Regions from separate parts of the Hydrogenophaga sp. LT287 genome, predicted to be linked through region 3. Evidence: predicted binding sites of a transcription regulator. Region 3 holds the regulator's gene; each other region holds the start of a gene.
What was found. Region 3 encodes sigma-54, which starts transcription at its own class of promoters, with help from an activator protein. Its sites were predicted from a motif close to TGGCANGNAANCTGCTTT; they were not measured.
Positions count from the first base shown of each region.

Region 1: AC0GNR_RS08320 (pilin) is a predicted target of sigma-54. The motif match lies at 1,732-1,749, and genes of this name have one in related genera.
Region 2: AC0GNR_RS02280 (CmpA/NrtA family ABC transporter substrate-binding protein) is a predicted target of sigma-54. The motif match lies at 837-854, and genes of this name have one in related genera.

Region 1 is NZ_JBVPZC010000007.1:131,207-136,351, forward strand. Features, by position in the region: gene AC0GNR_RS08310 (hypothetical protein) at 1-178, shown strand, start outside; gene tfpZ (TfpX/TfpZ family type IV pilin accessory protein) at 212-985, opposite strand; gene AC0GNR_RS08320 (pilin) at 1,153-1,677, opposite strand; gene AC0GNR_RS08325 (hypothetical protein) at 1,875-1,997, opposite strand; gene AC0GNR_RS08330 (putative adenosine monophosphate-protein transferase Fic) at 1,998-2,600, opposite strand; gene AC0GNR_RS08335 (YhfG family protein) at 2,597-2,842, opposite strand; gene AC0GNR_RS08340 (3',5'-cyclic-nucleotide phosphodiesterase) at 2,869-3,681, opposite strand; gene AC0GNR_RS08345 (CHASE2 domain-containing protein) at 3,719-5,145, opposite strand, start outside.
Region 2 is NZ_JBVPZC010000002.1:87,692-92,836, forward strand. Features, by position in the region: gene AC0GNR_RS02275 (nitrate- and nitrite sensing domain-containing protein) at 1-636, shown strand, start outside; gene AC0GNR_RS02280 (CmpA/NrtA family ABC transporter substrate-binding protein) at 1,086-2,288, shown strand; gene ntrB (nitrate ABC transporter permease) at 2,411-3,319, shown strand; gene AC0GNR_RS02290 (ABC transporter ATP-binding protein) at 3,469-4,272, shown strand; gene nirB (nitrite reductase large subunit NirB) at 4,283-5,145, shown strand, end outside.
Region 3 is NZ_JBVPZC010000008.1:8,113-13,257, reverse strand. Features, by position in the region: gene argS (arginine--tRNA ligase) at 1-11, shown strand, start outside; gene AC0GNR_RS08505 (SPOR domain-containing protein) at 26-721, shown strand; gene AC0GNR_RS08500 (thiol:disulfide interchange protein DsbA/DsbL) at 803-1,456, shown strand; gene lptA (lipopolysaccharide transport periplasmic protein LptA) at 1,644-2,270, shown strand; gene lptB (LPS export ABC transporter ATP-binding protein) at 2,288-3,058, shown strand; gene rpoN (RNA polymerase factor sigma-54) at 3,276-4,952, shown strand; gene AC0GNR_RS08480 (THUMP domain-containing class I SAM-dependent RNA methyltransferase) at 5,084-5,145, shown strand, end outside.

The sequences.
Region 1 (5,145 bases), on a different contig from region 3:
CAACCCCGTGGTCAAGGCCTTTGGCCTTCGCCTGCAAGCCGCTGGCTTGGCGCCCAAGGCGGTGATCGGTGCGTGCATGCACAAATTGGTGCAACTGATCTACGGCGTCTTGAAGTCTGGGGTGCCCTTTGACCCAAGCATCGCTCGACCAAGGCTTGACTTTCAAGACGGTATCTGACCCCAATTGTTCTGATCCCAAATGTTCCACGATTCAGTCGAAACCATCCACGGGCGCATGCCCGACGATATCGCCCGAGGCGTTGAGCAGCGCGACCCAATCCATCTGCTTGCTGGACGTCAGCGGCAAATACCGAAGGCCTTCCATGGGAAGCCCTGTTTCCGACGCTGCCGCTTCAAGCAGGGCTCTCTGCTCCGGGCGCTTTTCCAGCAACGTTGACAGCGGTTTGGCCCGCTGTGCTATTTCAGGACGAGCCTCTTCAAAAGGACGCCACCAACCCGGGCGCATCGCGGCCGATACGCCTTGCAAGGAGGCATCCACACTTTCCAGAAATTCCTGCGAAGACGTCGCTTTTCTCAAGGCCACCCTACGCACACCTGCCCAAGGTAGGCTCTGCAGCTCCGTCGGCGCATCTTGGAGCTGGCTGGTCTGCACCTCGTTCGCTGTAGCGACCACGAAGCGGTCCACCTCGAAAGCCAATACGACAGGACGTGCTCCGTGTACCGACCACAAACCATAAGCCAAAGCCGCGAGCTGAATGCTCGCAACCAGCGCAAGATCCACCCAGCGTTCCCGACGGGACTTGCCTGGACTGGCCAGCACCAGCGTGAGCAGGGGACCACAGACCACATCCGCGACCATCACCAGGCCAAAAATGCCAGCCACGCCCAGCATTTGCCGCCAGGGAGCCGGATACCACAAGCCAAAGACCAAGAAGGCCGAAAGGGCAGCCACTGCCAGGCTGACCGCGAGGTGACCCAGCGCCCAGCGAAGGGCATAACGAAATCGGGAACTGGGAAGTGTCATGGGTTTATCGCAATGCAGGTATCTCGGCGTCGTGTGTGCCAACGATCGCAATGATGGCCTGAGCATACCGAATGATCGAGTCTGCATTACCGACAAGGGATGAGGGAGTACACAGACGAAAAAAGAGCGCCGTAGCGCCCTTTTCTAGCCCAGGGGTGAACCCGGAATTAACGGCACTCGGAAGGCGCGTATTTGGCAGGCATGGTACCCAGAGGCGCCGCAGTCAACCCACGAGCCGTTGCTGTGTTGGCGCTGAGCGAGGCACAGGCCCAGTCGATCGCACCGGTGGCACCAGCAATCAGAGCCGTGTTGTTCACGTTGGGCGTGAGCACCAAAGTCATCAATGCTGCATCGGTTGGCAAACCCGAAGTGGCTGCAGCAGCAGAGGTCACCGTAATAGAGCCGTTGTCGACGTCAACTTGAAGGTCGGACACATACTTCGAAGTTTTCTCAGCGGCCGGACGGGCGTTGTACTCGGTGGCAGCAGCCGTCACGCCAGTCAGACCATCGCTCTGGAAAGCCTCGCTGATCAGGCTCTTGGGTGAGCTGGCAGCGATCATCATTTCGGTAATTTTCGAACGAACGGTGTAATCCTGGTAAGCCGGCAAAGCCACAGCAGCCAAAATACCGATGATGGCCACCACGATCATCAGTTCGATCAGGGTGAAACCTTTTTGCATGGAACGCTTCATTTGAAAACTCCTTGGAAGGGGGGAAAACATGGTTGGGTCGGTTACGGGTTCTATTCAGCAGGGACCGTGCCAACCTGAAATGACGCTGTTTTTGCGGCCTTTTTCACGGTTTAGTACCTAAGGGTGACGTTTTGTGTCTTGCCTCGCCGTTTTGGAGTAACAAAAATTGTCACATCACGCTACGCAGACAAGTTTTGTCACAACTCAAACACCATGCCGGCGCTGAGCCAGCGGATGTCGTGGCGCAGGTCTTGGGCGTGGCTGGGTGTGGCGTCGACGCGCTGTTGACCCTGGGTCACCGCAGCCCGGGCTGGGGTCAATCACTCCTCAATGCCTCGACCGATGCATCGCTCAAAAATTGATTCCAGCGCGCGGTAGTCACAAAGCACTGCGTCAATGTTGGCTTGAACCCATTCACCGGGCTCTGCCTCCCACCAGCTGATCTGGTGGCCTGCGTTGATGATGATGTGCTCAAAGAGGATGCGCTGGGCGCGGCCGTTGCCTTCGCGGAACGGGTGAATCACATTGAGATCACCGAACAGTTGCGCCACCAGCCTGACCAGCTCCATGCGCTCAAACCCCTCGTACCACTGCGCCCTTCGCAGGCGCTCGAAGAGCTTCGCGGATTCAGGCTCCATGCGATGGATGTTGCAAAAGCGGGTGCCGCCCTTGGCGATGTCGATGCTACGCAGTTCGCCCGCCCAGTCATAGAGATCGGCAAACAACCGCTGGTGGATGCGCTTCAGATAGCCAAGGTCGTAAGGGGGAGGTGAGAAGTCGATTTCGTTGGCTGCGACGCTCGAGATCTCTCGTTCGGCCTCACTCAACAATGCATCGTCGAGAAGTCCGAGACGATTCTTCAGGGTATCTGAGCCAGGATAGCAATAGGGGTCCTGGCCTGTGCCGTACTTGTCAGCGGTCAAGTCCGTGCTTGTTGATAGGTTTTCAACACGGCTTCCCGGGTGGGTAGCTTGCGCTCGGCATCTACGGGCTTGACGCTGTAGCCCTCTAGTCGAAGGCTGGCGACGTAGTTGGATTGGCGGGATTGGGCGCAGTAGGCCGCTTTGGCTTTCAAGCTGAGCGTTTTCACGGGTAGGGCCTCAGTGGATAAAACGACCCTGTATTTTACTTGCCAGGCCGGCGGGTTGGCATCTGTTTCGCCCATTGCGAGGCCCACTGGCCACGACCCGTTCACAACTCAAACACCATGCCGGCGCTGAGCCAGCGGATGTCGTGGCGCAGGTCTTGGGCGTGGCTGGGTGTGGTGTCGAAGCGCTGAATTTCTTCCATGATCAAGCCGGTTTCTGCGGGCTTGGTGTGGGTGATGTAGATGGGGTAGCGCGGGTGGGGCTGGGCGGGGTTGATCTGGTCGAGCTCTTCGGCCAGGGTGCCGGGCGACAGGTGCAGGCTGCGGCGAGCGAGGTCTTTTTCGCGGTCGCTGAAGGCGGTTTCAATGACGAGGAGGGCCACGGGCAGCTGGTTGATGCGCTGCCAGAAGGCGGGGTTGCGCTCGGTGTCGCCGCTGAACACCCAGTAGCCGGTGGCCGAGGCGGCGGCAAAGCCCACGGCGGGCACGGTGTGCACGGCGGGCAGCACTTCAATGGCTTGGCCGCCCACTTGCAACACCTGGCCCACGGCAATGGGCACGAAACGCATGAGCGGTGCGGTGGCGCTGGGGATGCTGGAGAAGTCGGGCCAGATGAGGTTGTTGAAAATGTGGGCTTTGAGCGCGCTGATGGTGGCGGGCAGGGCGTGCACTTGCAGCGGCGGTGCACCGGCGGCCAGGCGGCGGGCGGCCACGGCGTCGAGCATGAGGGGCAGGCTGGCCACATGGTCGAGGTGGGAATGGGTGAGCAGCACGTGGTGGATGCGCGCCATTTCGTCCAGGGTGAGGTCGCCCACGCCGGTGCCGGCGTCGATCAGGACGTCGTCGTCCAGCAAAAAGGAAGTGGTGCGGCAGCCGTGCGCGATGGCGCCGGAACAGCCGAGAACTCTGACGCGCATTGGCGGTGTAACCCGGGGTTGGCCAGCCTGGGCTGGCTTATTTGGTATCGAAAGTGGTGGTGCCGTCCCACGCGGGGCGGGGCGGCTGTTGCCTGCTTGAGGCTACCCGCTCGGCATAGAGCCGGTAAAGGACTTTTTCCGCGTTTTGGCGCTGCAGGTTGAGCAGATGAACGTCGCAAGCGTCCCAGTCTTGGGCGCGCCAGGCTTTGAGCGCCAGACTCCACCCGCGCAGCTCTTCGGCTTGCGCGGGGCTCAGGCTGGCGGAGTGGGCCAGCGGGGTGTAAATGGTGACGGCGCTGGCTTTGCCTTTGACGCGCACGCGGTCGAGCTCTTGCCAGACAAACTGGCGCGCCTGGGCTTGGGTGGTTTCGCTAACGATGACGTCGACACCGTACAGGCGCGAGAGTCCTTCGAGCCTGGCACCGAGATTGACGGCGTCGCCCACCACGGTGTAGCTGCGGCGCACGTCTGAGCCCATGTCGCCCACACACATGGCGCCGGTGTTGATGCCAATGCCCACGCCAATGGCGGGCAGGCCCAGGGCGGCGTGTTCGCGGTTGATCTGCTGCACGGCTTCGGCCATTTCCAGCCCGGTTTGCACGGCCAGGCTGGCGTGGTTGGGGGTGTCGACCGGGGCGCCCCAAAAGGCCATGACGCAGTCGCCCATGTATTTGTCGATGGTGCCGCGGTGGCTGCGTATGACGAGGGTGAGGCGGCTGAAGACGGTGTTGAGCAGGGCCTGGAGCTGGGTGGGCTCCATGGTTTCAGACAACTGGGTGAAGCCGCGCATGTCGCAAAACATGACCGTGAGCTCGCGGGTGGTGGCGGTCATGCTGTAGCTGTCGGGGTCTTTCACCATTTCGTCGACCAGCTCGGGCGGCACGTAGGTGCCAAACAGCTGGGCCAGCTCGCGTTTGGACCGGCTTTCCACCAGGTAGCCGTAGCTCATGTTGAGCGCAAAGGCGAGCGCGGCCATGACGAGGGTGCTGGCCAGCGGCAGCACCAGGCCGTGGCCCAGGTAGAGCCAGAAATTGAGCCCCACCACCGCGCCCACCACGCCCACACTGAGCGCGACCGCACGCCCAGCGCTGAGCAGCGGCAAGGCCAGGGCCAGCACCAGCCCGGACGCCACGAGCACCACCAGCTCGTAGCCCAGGGCGTAGTCGGGTTGGGTGATGAGCTCGCCGTCGAGCAGGCCGGCAATGAGGTTGGCATGGGTTTCCACGCCAGGGTAGGTTTCGCCCACGGGGGTCACGCGCAGGTCGAGCAAGCCGGGCGCGGTGGTGCCCACCAGCACAATCTTGTTTTGCAGCTGGCCCGGCGGGACGCGACCGGCGAGCAGATCGACCGCCGACACGTAGGTGAACGAGCCGCCCTGCGGCCCGCCCGGGCCGCGAAACGGCACCAGGGTGGCCACGCGGTCGTCCACCGGAATGGCAAGGGACGTGGTGCCTGACGGTGTGC
Region 2 (5,145 bases), on a different contig from region 3:
ACACAAAACCAGCCCAGCGCCACGCTGGCGGAGCTGGAGCGCATGCGACGCGTGTTGTGCACAGCAACACATGGCGCAGCGCTGGACGCAAAACAGAGCCAGGCCTGGTTTGACTGCTGCAGCCAGCGCATGGACCGCATGAAGCTGGTGGAAGACCAGCTGGCCCAAGAGCTGTTGCGCGTGTGCAAAGACAAGATTGGCGCAGCCCACCGCGACCTGGCAAACTTCACGGCCCTGAGCACCTCAGCGCCCCGCGAATCGGACGCGCTGTCGTTCTTCAAAGACACGCAACCAGCGGGGAGCACCGTGGGCCTGAGCAACAACGCGGGGGCCGCCGGGCTTGCGCCGCCGCAAGGCTATGGGCTGCACCTGGAACGCTCGATTCTGGAGCTGGTGCAAGAGCAGGCCCGGCGCTTGCAAAGCATGGGCGACGAGCTCGACACCGTGCGCGCCAGCCTGAACGAACGCAAGCTGGTGGAGCGCGCCAAGGGTCTGCTGATGGCGCACCGTCAGCTGAGCGAAGAGGAGGCGCACAAAACCATGCGCCAAATGGCCATGAACCAGAACCGCCGACTCATTGAAGTGGCCGAAGCGGTGCTGGCCATGGCCGAAGTGTTGCCGGAGCGGCACCGCTGACAGAGCGCGCACGCTGCAAGCCATGCTGCAGCGCACAAAGACCGTGCCTGCCGCGCACCACGCACCAAAATGAGGCCGCTCTGCCAGCCCAAAAAAGCTGACCATTGACCGCTGCGCCGGCCAGGGCATGCCGTGACAGCGGCATTTTCGTGAATGAAATCAAGGCGAAGCACCATGACACCCCGTGGTAACCCTAGGCCTGGCATGGTCCCTGCTTTAAACCAAGCAAAGGAGTTTGCGCCAACGGCGGCGTGAACCCCGAAGTCTCCCCAGACATTGGACAACGGCGTCCATCACCGACTCGCTCACCGCGGGTCAGGCGATGGGCGCCGTTTTGTTTGGGTCACCGTTTTTTCATCAGCAAGGAGTTGGACATGAGCGCACACACCACCACACCAGCCGCAGACAGCGCAACCCGCAAGACCGACGCTGCCTCGCGCCGCGACTTCATGAAAAAGGGGGCTGCCACGGCCACCTTCTTCTCCACCCTGGGCCACAGCGGGGTGTGGGCTGCGGGCTCCGATGCTCCGGAAAAGACCGAGGTCAAGATCGGCTTCATCCCGCTGACCGATTGCGCCAGCGTGGTGATGGCTTCGGTACTGGGCTTTGACAAGAAGTACGGCGTGAAGATCGTGCCGAGCAAGGAAGCCAGCTGGGCCGGTGTGCGCGACAAACTGGTCAATGGCGAGCTTGACTTTGCCCACGTGCTGTACGGCCTGGTCTACGGCGTGCACATGGGCACCGCCGGCCCCAAGAAAGACATGGCCGTGCTCATGAGCCTGAACAACAACGGCCAGGCCATCACGCTCTCGAAAGCACTGGCCGACAAGGGCGCGGTGGACGGCCCGTCGCTGGCCAAATACATGGCCGCCAACAAGCGCGACTACACCTTCGCCGGCACCTTCCCCACCGGCACGCACGCCATGTGGATGCACTACTGGCTGGCCGCCGCGGGCATCAACCCGCTCTCGGGCGCGCGCCTGATCACGGTGCCACCGCCGCAGATGGTGGCCAACATGCGCATCGGCAACATGGACGGCTTCTGCGTCGGCGAGCCCTGGAACCACCGCGCAATCATGGACGGCGTGGGCGTGACCGCCAACACCACACAGGACATCTGGCGCGACCACCCCGAGAAGGTGCTGGGCACCACGGCCGAGTTCACCAAGAAGTACCCCAACACCACGCGCGCCGTGATGATGGCCGTGCTCGAAGCCAGCCGCTGGATCGACGCCGGCCTGCAGAACAAGATGAAGATGGCTGAGACCGTGGCTCAGAAGTCGTACATCAACACCGGTGTGGACGCGATCAACCAGCGCATCCTGGGCCGTTACCAGAACGGCATGGGCAAGACCTGGGACGACCCGAACCACATGAAGTTCTTCAACGACGGCAAGGTCAACTTCCCCTACCTGTCCGACGGCATGTGGTTCCTCACGCAGCACAAGCGCTGGGGCCTGATCAAGAGCCACCCCGACTACCTCGGCATCGCCAAGCAGATCAACCAGATCGATCTGTACAAGTCGGTCGCCAGCGCCATGGGCATCAGCGTGCCCAAGGACCCGATGCGCAGCAGCAAGCTGATGGACGGTGTGGTGTGGGACGGCAAAGACCCCGCGAAGTACGCCGATGGGTTCGCCATCAAGGCCTGACCCACACCCTCTGCACTTCGCACGCCCCCTCAGGGGGACATCGCTGGCGGCCCGACAAAGCCGGTTCCGCTGAGATCTTGGGTTGAAAGCATTTCGCTCGTTGCACTGAAAGGACATCCACCATGGTTGCCGCTGTTTTTCACTCTCCGCTGGAGGCGCCGCTTGCACCGGCCGCCGACTCCAACGCTTCTGCCTCCGTCAAAGCCATGACCAGCACCCCCGCACCCACCCCCCGCAAAATCGCACGCGACTTTCGGGGCCTGTGGATGGCGGTGCTGCCACCGGTGATGGGACTGGCCTGCCTGGTGTTGCTGTGGCAACTGATCGCCAGCACGGGCAACAGCGGTATTCCGAAGCCTTTGGAAACCTGGACCCAGGCGGTGCAGGTGTTTTCCGACCCGTTCTACAGCAACGGTCCGAACGATCAGGGCGTGGGCTGGAACGTGTTGGCCTCGCTGCAGCGCGTGGCCATCGGCTTCGGTCTGGCGGCAGCGGTCGGCATTCCCGCCGGCTTCGCCATCGGCCGCTTCGAGTTCCTGAGCCGCATGTTCAACCCGCTCATCAGCCTGCTGCGCCCGGTGTCGCCGCTGGCCTGGCTGCCCATTGGCCTGCTGGTGTTCAAGGGTGCCGACCCGGCCGCCATCTGGACCATTTTCATCTGCTCCATCTGGCCCATGATCATCAACACCGCCGTAGGCGTGCAGCGCGTGCCGCAGGACTACATGAACGTGGCCCGCGTGCTCAACCTGAGCGAGTGGAAGATCTTCACCAAGATTTTGTTTCCCGCCGTGCTGCCCTACCTGCTGACCGGCGTGCGCCTGGCCGTGGGCACGGCCTGGCTGGTGATCGTGGCGGCCGAGATGCTGACCGGCGGCGTGGGCATTGGCTTCTGGGTCTGGGACGAGTGGAACAACCTCAATGTGTCCAGCATCATCATCGCGATTTTCGTCATCGGCATCGTGGGCCTGCTGCTCGAATTCGCGCTCATCAAGATCGCCACCCTGTTCACGTTTGAGGAAGTGAAGAGCTGAGGGGTCCGTTCGGGCTGGGCTTGCCCTTCGACAGGCTCAGGACGATCGGACCACGCAATCCCGTTCGGGCTGAGCTTGTCGAAGCCCTCACACATCGCTTGCGTTCGCTGCCCTTCGACAGGCTCAGGGCGAACGGTTTGGAGATTCACATGCAAGAGAACCGCTACATCGACATCCAGCAGGTCGAACAGACCTTCAAGACCAAGAAGGGCAACTTCCCCGCCCTGCGCGACATCAACCTGTCGGTGGCCAAGGGTGAGTTCGTGGCGCTCATTGGGCACTCGGGCTGCGGCAAGTCCACTTTGCTCAACCTGATTGCCGGGCTGACCACACCCACCCAGGGCGTGCTGCTGTGCGCCGACCGCGAGATCGCCGGCCCCGGCCCCGAGCGCGCGGTGGTGTTCCAGAACCATTCGCTGTTGCCCTGGCTCACGTGTTTTGAGAACGTGTACCTGGCCGTGGAGCGCGTGTTTGCCGCCACCGAAAACAAAGCCCTGCTAAAAGCCCGCACCGAAGCCGCGCTGGCCCTGGTAGGCCTGATGCCCGCCGCCCAGAAACGCCCTGGCGAAATCTCGGGCGGCATGAAGCAACGCGTGGGCATTGCCCGCGCCCTTTCGATGGAACCCAAGGTGCTGCTCATGGACGAACCCTTTGGCGCGCTCGACGCCCTCACCCGCGCCAAGTTGCAAGACGAGTTGCTGGACATCGTCGCGCGCACGCACAGCACGGTGGTGATGGTGACGCACGACGTGGACGAAGCGGTGCTGCTCAGCGACAAGATCGTGATGATGACCAACGGCCCTGCCGCCACCATTGGCGAGGTGTTGAGCGTGGACCTGCCGCGTCCGCGCAGCCGCGTGGCCCTGGCCGACGATCCACAGTATTTGCAGCACAGAAAAGCGGTCATTGACTTCCTCTACACGCGCCAGGCGCATGTGGAAAAAGTGGCCTGAGGAGAACCCCATGGACATGCGAGTGAACCCCAAAGCGAAACTGAAGCTGGTGATGGTGGGCAACGGCATGGCCGGTGTGCGCACACTGGAAGAACTGCTGAAGATCGCACCCGACCTCTACGACATCACGGTGTTTGGCGCCGAGCCGCACCCCAACTACAACCGCATCCTGCTATCACCCGTGTTGGCCGGCGAGCAGACGCTGGACGAGATCGTGCTCAACGACTGGTCCTGGTACACCGACAACAGCGTGACCCTGCACGCGGGTTGCAAGGTGACCGAGGTGGACCGCGTCAAACGCGTGGTGCACGGTGTGGGCCCGGCGGGTGAGGCGGTGAGCGCGGGCTACGACCGCCTGATCATGGCCACCGGCTCCAACCCGTTCATGCTGCCCATACCGGGCAAAGACTTGGGCGGCGTGCTGGCTTACCGCGACATTGCCGACACCCAGGCCATGATCGATGCGGCCACCACCTACAAGCACGCGGTGGTGATTGGCGGCGGCCTGCTGGGCCTGGAAGCGGCCAACGGCCTGATGAAGCGCGGCATGGGCGTGAGCGTGGTGCATGTGGGCCCGTGGCTCATGGAACGCCAGCTGGATGATGTTTCGGGCAAGCTGCTGCAGGGTTCGCTGGAAGAGCGCGGCATGCGGTTTTTGATGGGTGCACAAACGCAAGAACTGGTGGGCGGCGAGGACGGTCGCGTCAAGTCCGTGAAGTTCAAGGATGGCACCGAAGTGGCCGCCGACCTGGTGGTGATGGCGGTGGGCATTCGCCCCAACACGGCGCTGGCCGAAAGCATGCGGCTGCATGTAAACAAGGGCATTGTGGTCAGCGACACGCTGCAAACCGTGACCGACCCGCGTATTTACGC
Region 3 (5,145 bases):
AAAAAATGTGAGCCTGGAATCCTTTATGAAACAACTCTCTTTGCCGGCCCGGCAGCAGCGCGGCGGCACCCTGGTGGGCTTTGTGGTGGGCCTGCTGGTGGGCCTGGGCGCGGCCCTGTCGGTGGCCATTTATGTGACCCGCGTGCCCGTCCCCTTTGTGGACCGTGGCGTGTCGCGCAAGCCCGCGCAGGACGTGGAAGAAGCCGAGCGCAACAGGGGCTGGAACCCGAACGCCGCGCTGGGCAGCAAGGATGCGTCGGCGGTGCCGCCGGTGCCCGCCAGCCCGGAGGGTGGCGCCATCGTGGTGCCGCCGGCCGATGGGCAGGCGCTGCCTGCGCCGGTGGCTCAGCCGGCCGCTCAAGCTCCGGTTCCGGCGAAGCCGGCACCCGCCGGCGATCCGCTGGGTGATCTGGTGCAGTCCCGCCTGGGGCAGCCCACGCCTGCACCGGCCACGACGGCTGCAGCCGCCGCACCCGGTGCCGATCCCTTTGCCTATTTTGTGCAGGCGGGCGCCTTCCGCACGTCCGACGACGCCGAGGCCCAGCGCGCCAAGCTGGCCATGCTCGGCATTGATGCCCAGGTGACCGAACGCGAGCAGTCTGGGCGCACCGTGTTCCGTGTTCGGGTCGGTCCGTTCAACCAGAAATCCCTGGCTGACGTGACGCGCGAGCAACTCGAAGTCAACGGCGTGGAAGCCGCTCTGGTGCGCGTTCAGCGTTGAAATCCGCCCAAGTGCGGTGCGGGCGCGGGAACTTTTCCCCAGTCCGCAGCCCCCAAATGACCCAACCAGGAGTTTGAATCCATGCAACGTCGCGAATTTTCCCGTTCCCTGCTGGCGGCCGGCGCCACCACCGCCCTGGGTGCCACGGCAGCCCTGACCCTTGTCCCCGCGCACGCCCAGCTCACGAGTCTGAAAGAAGGCGCTGATTTTGTCCGCCTGGGGCGCCCGGCCCCGGTCGACAGCCCGGCAGACAAGATTGAGGTGGTCGAGTTTTTTGCCTACACCTGCATCCATTGCTACAACTTTGAGCCCTTGCTCAACGACTGGATGAAGAAGACCCCCGCCCATGTGGTGGTGCGCCGCACGCCGGTGGCTTTCAACGACGCCTTTGTGCCCCTGCAGCGCCTGTACTACGCGCTGGAGGCCATGGGCCAGGTTGATGCGCTGCATGAAAAAGTGTTCCGCGCCATCCATGTGGACAAGCAGCGCCTGAACACGGCGGAAGCCATCACCGCCTGGGTGACCGCGCAAGGGGTGGATCGCGAGAAATTCACCGGTTTCTTCAATTCGTTTGCAGTGGCGGGCAAGGCGAAGCGCGCCACCCAGTTGCAGGACGCCTACCAGGTGGAAGGCACCCCATCACTGGGTGTGGGGGGCCGCTATTACGTCACGGGCCAAGGTCCGCGAACGCTGGTGGTGGCCAACGCGCTGATCGCCGACTTGCGAAAAGCCTGAGCCTGGCCGGACACTTGCCGCACACAAAGCCCGCTGCCCGCGGGCTTTGTGCGTTTTCGGGTGGGCGACGGGTCTGCCCCGCCGTGCGATGCCGTGCAGGCTCGGGCCGGCAAAGTCTCTCGTCCGCCAGCCGCAAACGCCGGCTCGCGCCGCTACAATGAATGCAAGTTTCGTGCCCTACATTGCCATGCCCACCTTCCACCTGTTTCGCTCCTCTCGACCGCTGGCCGCTGCGCTGGTGATCGGTCTGTTGTGTGTGGGTGCCGCCCATGCCGAACGGGCCGACCGCAACAAGCCCATGAACGCCGAGGCCGACGCGCTGCGTTACGACGACGCCAACCAGACCAGCGTGTTCACCGGCAATGTGGTGATCACCAAAGGCACCATCATCATCCGGGGGGGGCGTGTGGAGGTGCGTCAGGATGCCCAGGGCAACCAGTTTGGAACCGTGACCGGCAGCCCGGCTTTTTTCCGCCAGAAACGCGACGTGGCCAACGAGTTCATCGAGGGCGAGGCCCTGCGCATTGAATACGACAGCAAGTCCGAGACGGTGCGCTTTGTCGGCAGCGCCGTGCTGCGGCGTTACAAAGGTGCGCAGGTCAACGACGAAACATCCGGCAGCGTGATCACCTACAACAGCAGCAACGACATGTTTTCGGTGGACGGTGGGGTCGCCAACCGCACGCCAGGCAATCCGTCGGGGCGCGTGAGGGCCATGCTCACGCCCGTGCCCAAGGAAGACGCGCCGACGGCCCCCGCAGCCTCGCCCGTGCCGCTGCGTCCCAGCGGGCAGGTTGGCGAGGGCACGCGGTGACGGCGCCCGCCACGGCAATGGCGGCCCAACCCGACTCCCTCCTCTCCACCAGCCGCCTGGAAGTGCGCGGGCTGAAGAAGGCTTACGGCAGCCGCCTCGTGGTCAAGGACGTGTCGCTGGCCGTCGACAAGGGGGAGGTGGTGGGTTTGCTCGGCCCCAACGGAGCCGGCAAAACCACCTCGTTTTACATGATCGTGGGCCTGCTGCGCTCCGACGCGGGCCAGATTCTGCTGGATGGCCAGTCCATCGAGCGCCAGCCCATTCACCGGCGCGCCCGCCTGGGCCTGGGCTACCTGCCGCAAGAAGCGTCCATCTTTCGCAAGCTCTCGGTGGCCGACAACGTGCGCGCCGTGCTGGAACTGCAGCTGGACGACGCGGGAAAACCGCTCAAGCCCGCCGCCATTGAAGAGCGGCTGGATGCCTTGCTCAAAGACCTGCACGTGGACCACCTGCGCGATTCGCCCGCGCCCGCGCTCTCGGGCGGCGAGCGGCGCCGTGTAGAGATTGCCCGCGCCCTGGCGACCAACCCGCGTTTCATCTTGCTCGACGAGCCCTTTGCCGGCATCGACCCGATCGCCGTGATCGAGATCCAGCGCATCATCGGGTTCCTGAAATCGCGCGGCATCGGGGTGCTGATCACCGACCACAACGTGCGCGAAACCCTGGGCATTTGCGACCGTGCCTACATCATCAACGAGGGGCACGTGCTCACCAGCGGCACGCCCGCCGAGATCGTTGAAAACGCCGATGTGCGCCGGGTGTACCTCGGCGAACATTTCCGGATGTGATGAAACAAGCCCCCACGCTCCTCCGCTGCGCGGGTCGCTGCCCCCCAAGGGGGCTGGGCCTGCCTTGGGGCGGCCCGGCGGCTGACCCGGCCACTTCGCCCACGCCACGGTGGGCGAGTGAGGCGCCGCTATTCAGGGCACCCGCGGATCCGGCTTTGCCGGTCCCAGGGTGCGCCCCCCTGGGGGGGACGCGCGCAGCGCGGCGGGGGGGCGGCCTGTGAAACAAGGCCTGTCCCTCCGCGTCTCGCAGCACCTGGCGCTCACGCCGCAGTTGCAGCAGTCCATCCGTTTGCTGCAACTGTCCACCTTGGAAATGGCGCAGGAAGTCGAGCAGATGCTGGACGAAAACCCGTTTCTGGAGCGCACCGACGAGATCGCCGACCGCGAAGCGTTTGGCCTGGAGCAGACCGACGCACCGGTGAGCGCGGGTGAGCAGATCACCGACGCCACACAGGCTGGGGCCGAGGCGGTGGCGTCCGCGCCCGAATACGACGGCCTGGTGTCTGAGCGCGTGTCCTCCAGCGACAGCACCACCGACAGCGCGCAAAGCGATGAGCTGGAAGGCCGCCTGGACGGTGCCACCCCGGTGGAAGAAAGCTGGGAAGGCGACGGCACCGTGGAAATGGCGCCCGACGACAGCGAGTGGGGTGGTGACGCACCGCCCCGCAACAGCGGCTCGGGCGACGACGACGAAACCGCCACTGCGGCCGACCTGGCGCGCGTGCCCGTCAGCCTGCAAGACCACCTGCACGACCAGGCGCGCTGCCTGCGCCTGAGCGACGAAGACCGCGCCGCGCTCTATTTCCTGATCGAGTCGCTCAACGACGACGGTTACCTGGAAGACACGCTGGCCGACCTGGCCACCGCCTGGCTCAGCCTGTCCAACCCCGGTGTGCTGACGGCCGACCCGGAAACCGGGGAAGACCCGGAACAGCTGGAGGCCCGCGAAGCCCTCGAACAGCGCCTCACCATGGCCCTGCATTTGCTGCAGCACATGGAGCCGGCTGGCGTGGGCGCCCGCGACCTGGGCGAATGCCTGCGCCTGCAGATCGAGGAAATGCGCAACAGCCCTGAGGCCCGCGCTGCCCTGGCCATTTGCAAGCAGCCGCTGGAGCTCATGGCCAAGCGCGACGTGAAGCGCTTGTGTGCGTTGTGTGGCATTGACGACGAAACCGCCCGCGCCGCGCTGGGCCTTATCGCGCGGCTGGAGCCCAAGCCCGGCCGCCGTTTTGTCGACGTGGAGCGCAACGTGGTGGTGCCCGATGTGCTCGTGACCCGCGCTGGGCGGGGCTTCAAAGTGCAGCTCAACGCCGAGGTGATGCCGCGCCTGCGCGTGCACGACGTGTACGCCAACGCCATGCGCGGCAACCGCGGTGGGCGCGACGGTGGCGCCAGCGGCGAAGCCGGCCACGCCGCCATGCAGCAGCGCCTGCAAGAAGCGCGCTGGTTCATCAAAAACATCCAGCAGCGCTTTGACACCATCTTGCGTGTGAGCAGCGCCATTGTGGAGCGCCAGCGCAACTTCTTTATGCACGGCGAACTCGCCATGCGCCCGCTGGTGCTGCGCGAAATTGCCGACGAGCTGGGCCTGCACGAATCCACCATCAGCCGCGTGACCACCGCCAAATACATGGCCACGCCGTTTGGCACTTACGAACTCAAGTATTTCTTTGGCTCGTCGCTGGGCACCGAAACCGGTGGCAACGCGTCGAGCACTGCGGTGCGTGCGCTGCTCAAGCAGTTCATTGCGGCCGAAGAACCGGCCAAACCGCTGTCTGACAACCAGCTCTCCGACCTGCTCAAAGAGCAGGGCATCGAATGCGCGCGGCGCACCGTGGCCAAGTACCGCGAGGCGCTGCGCATTGCGCCCGCGAACCTGCGAAAGAGCTTGTAACCCCCCGCGCCGCTTCGCGTCACCGCCACCCCAGCGGCCCGTCCTGAGCTTGTCGAAGGGCGGTTCCGTGGGGCATGCTGGAAGGGGTCAACGCACCAGATGCTCTGTAGCCATTGCCGAAGTAACTTGTTATGAACCAACTCAAACTTTTTCTCCCTTGCGCCGCTGGCGTAGAGGATTACCTGGCCGCAGA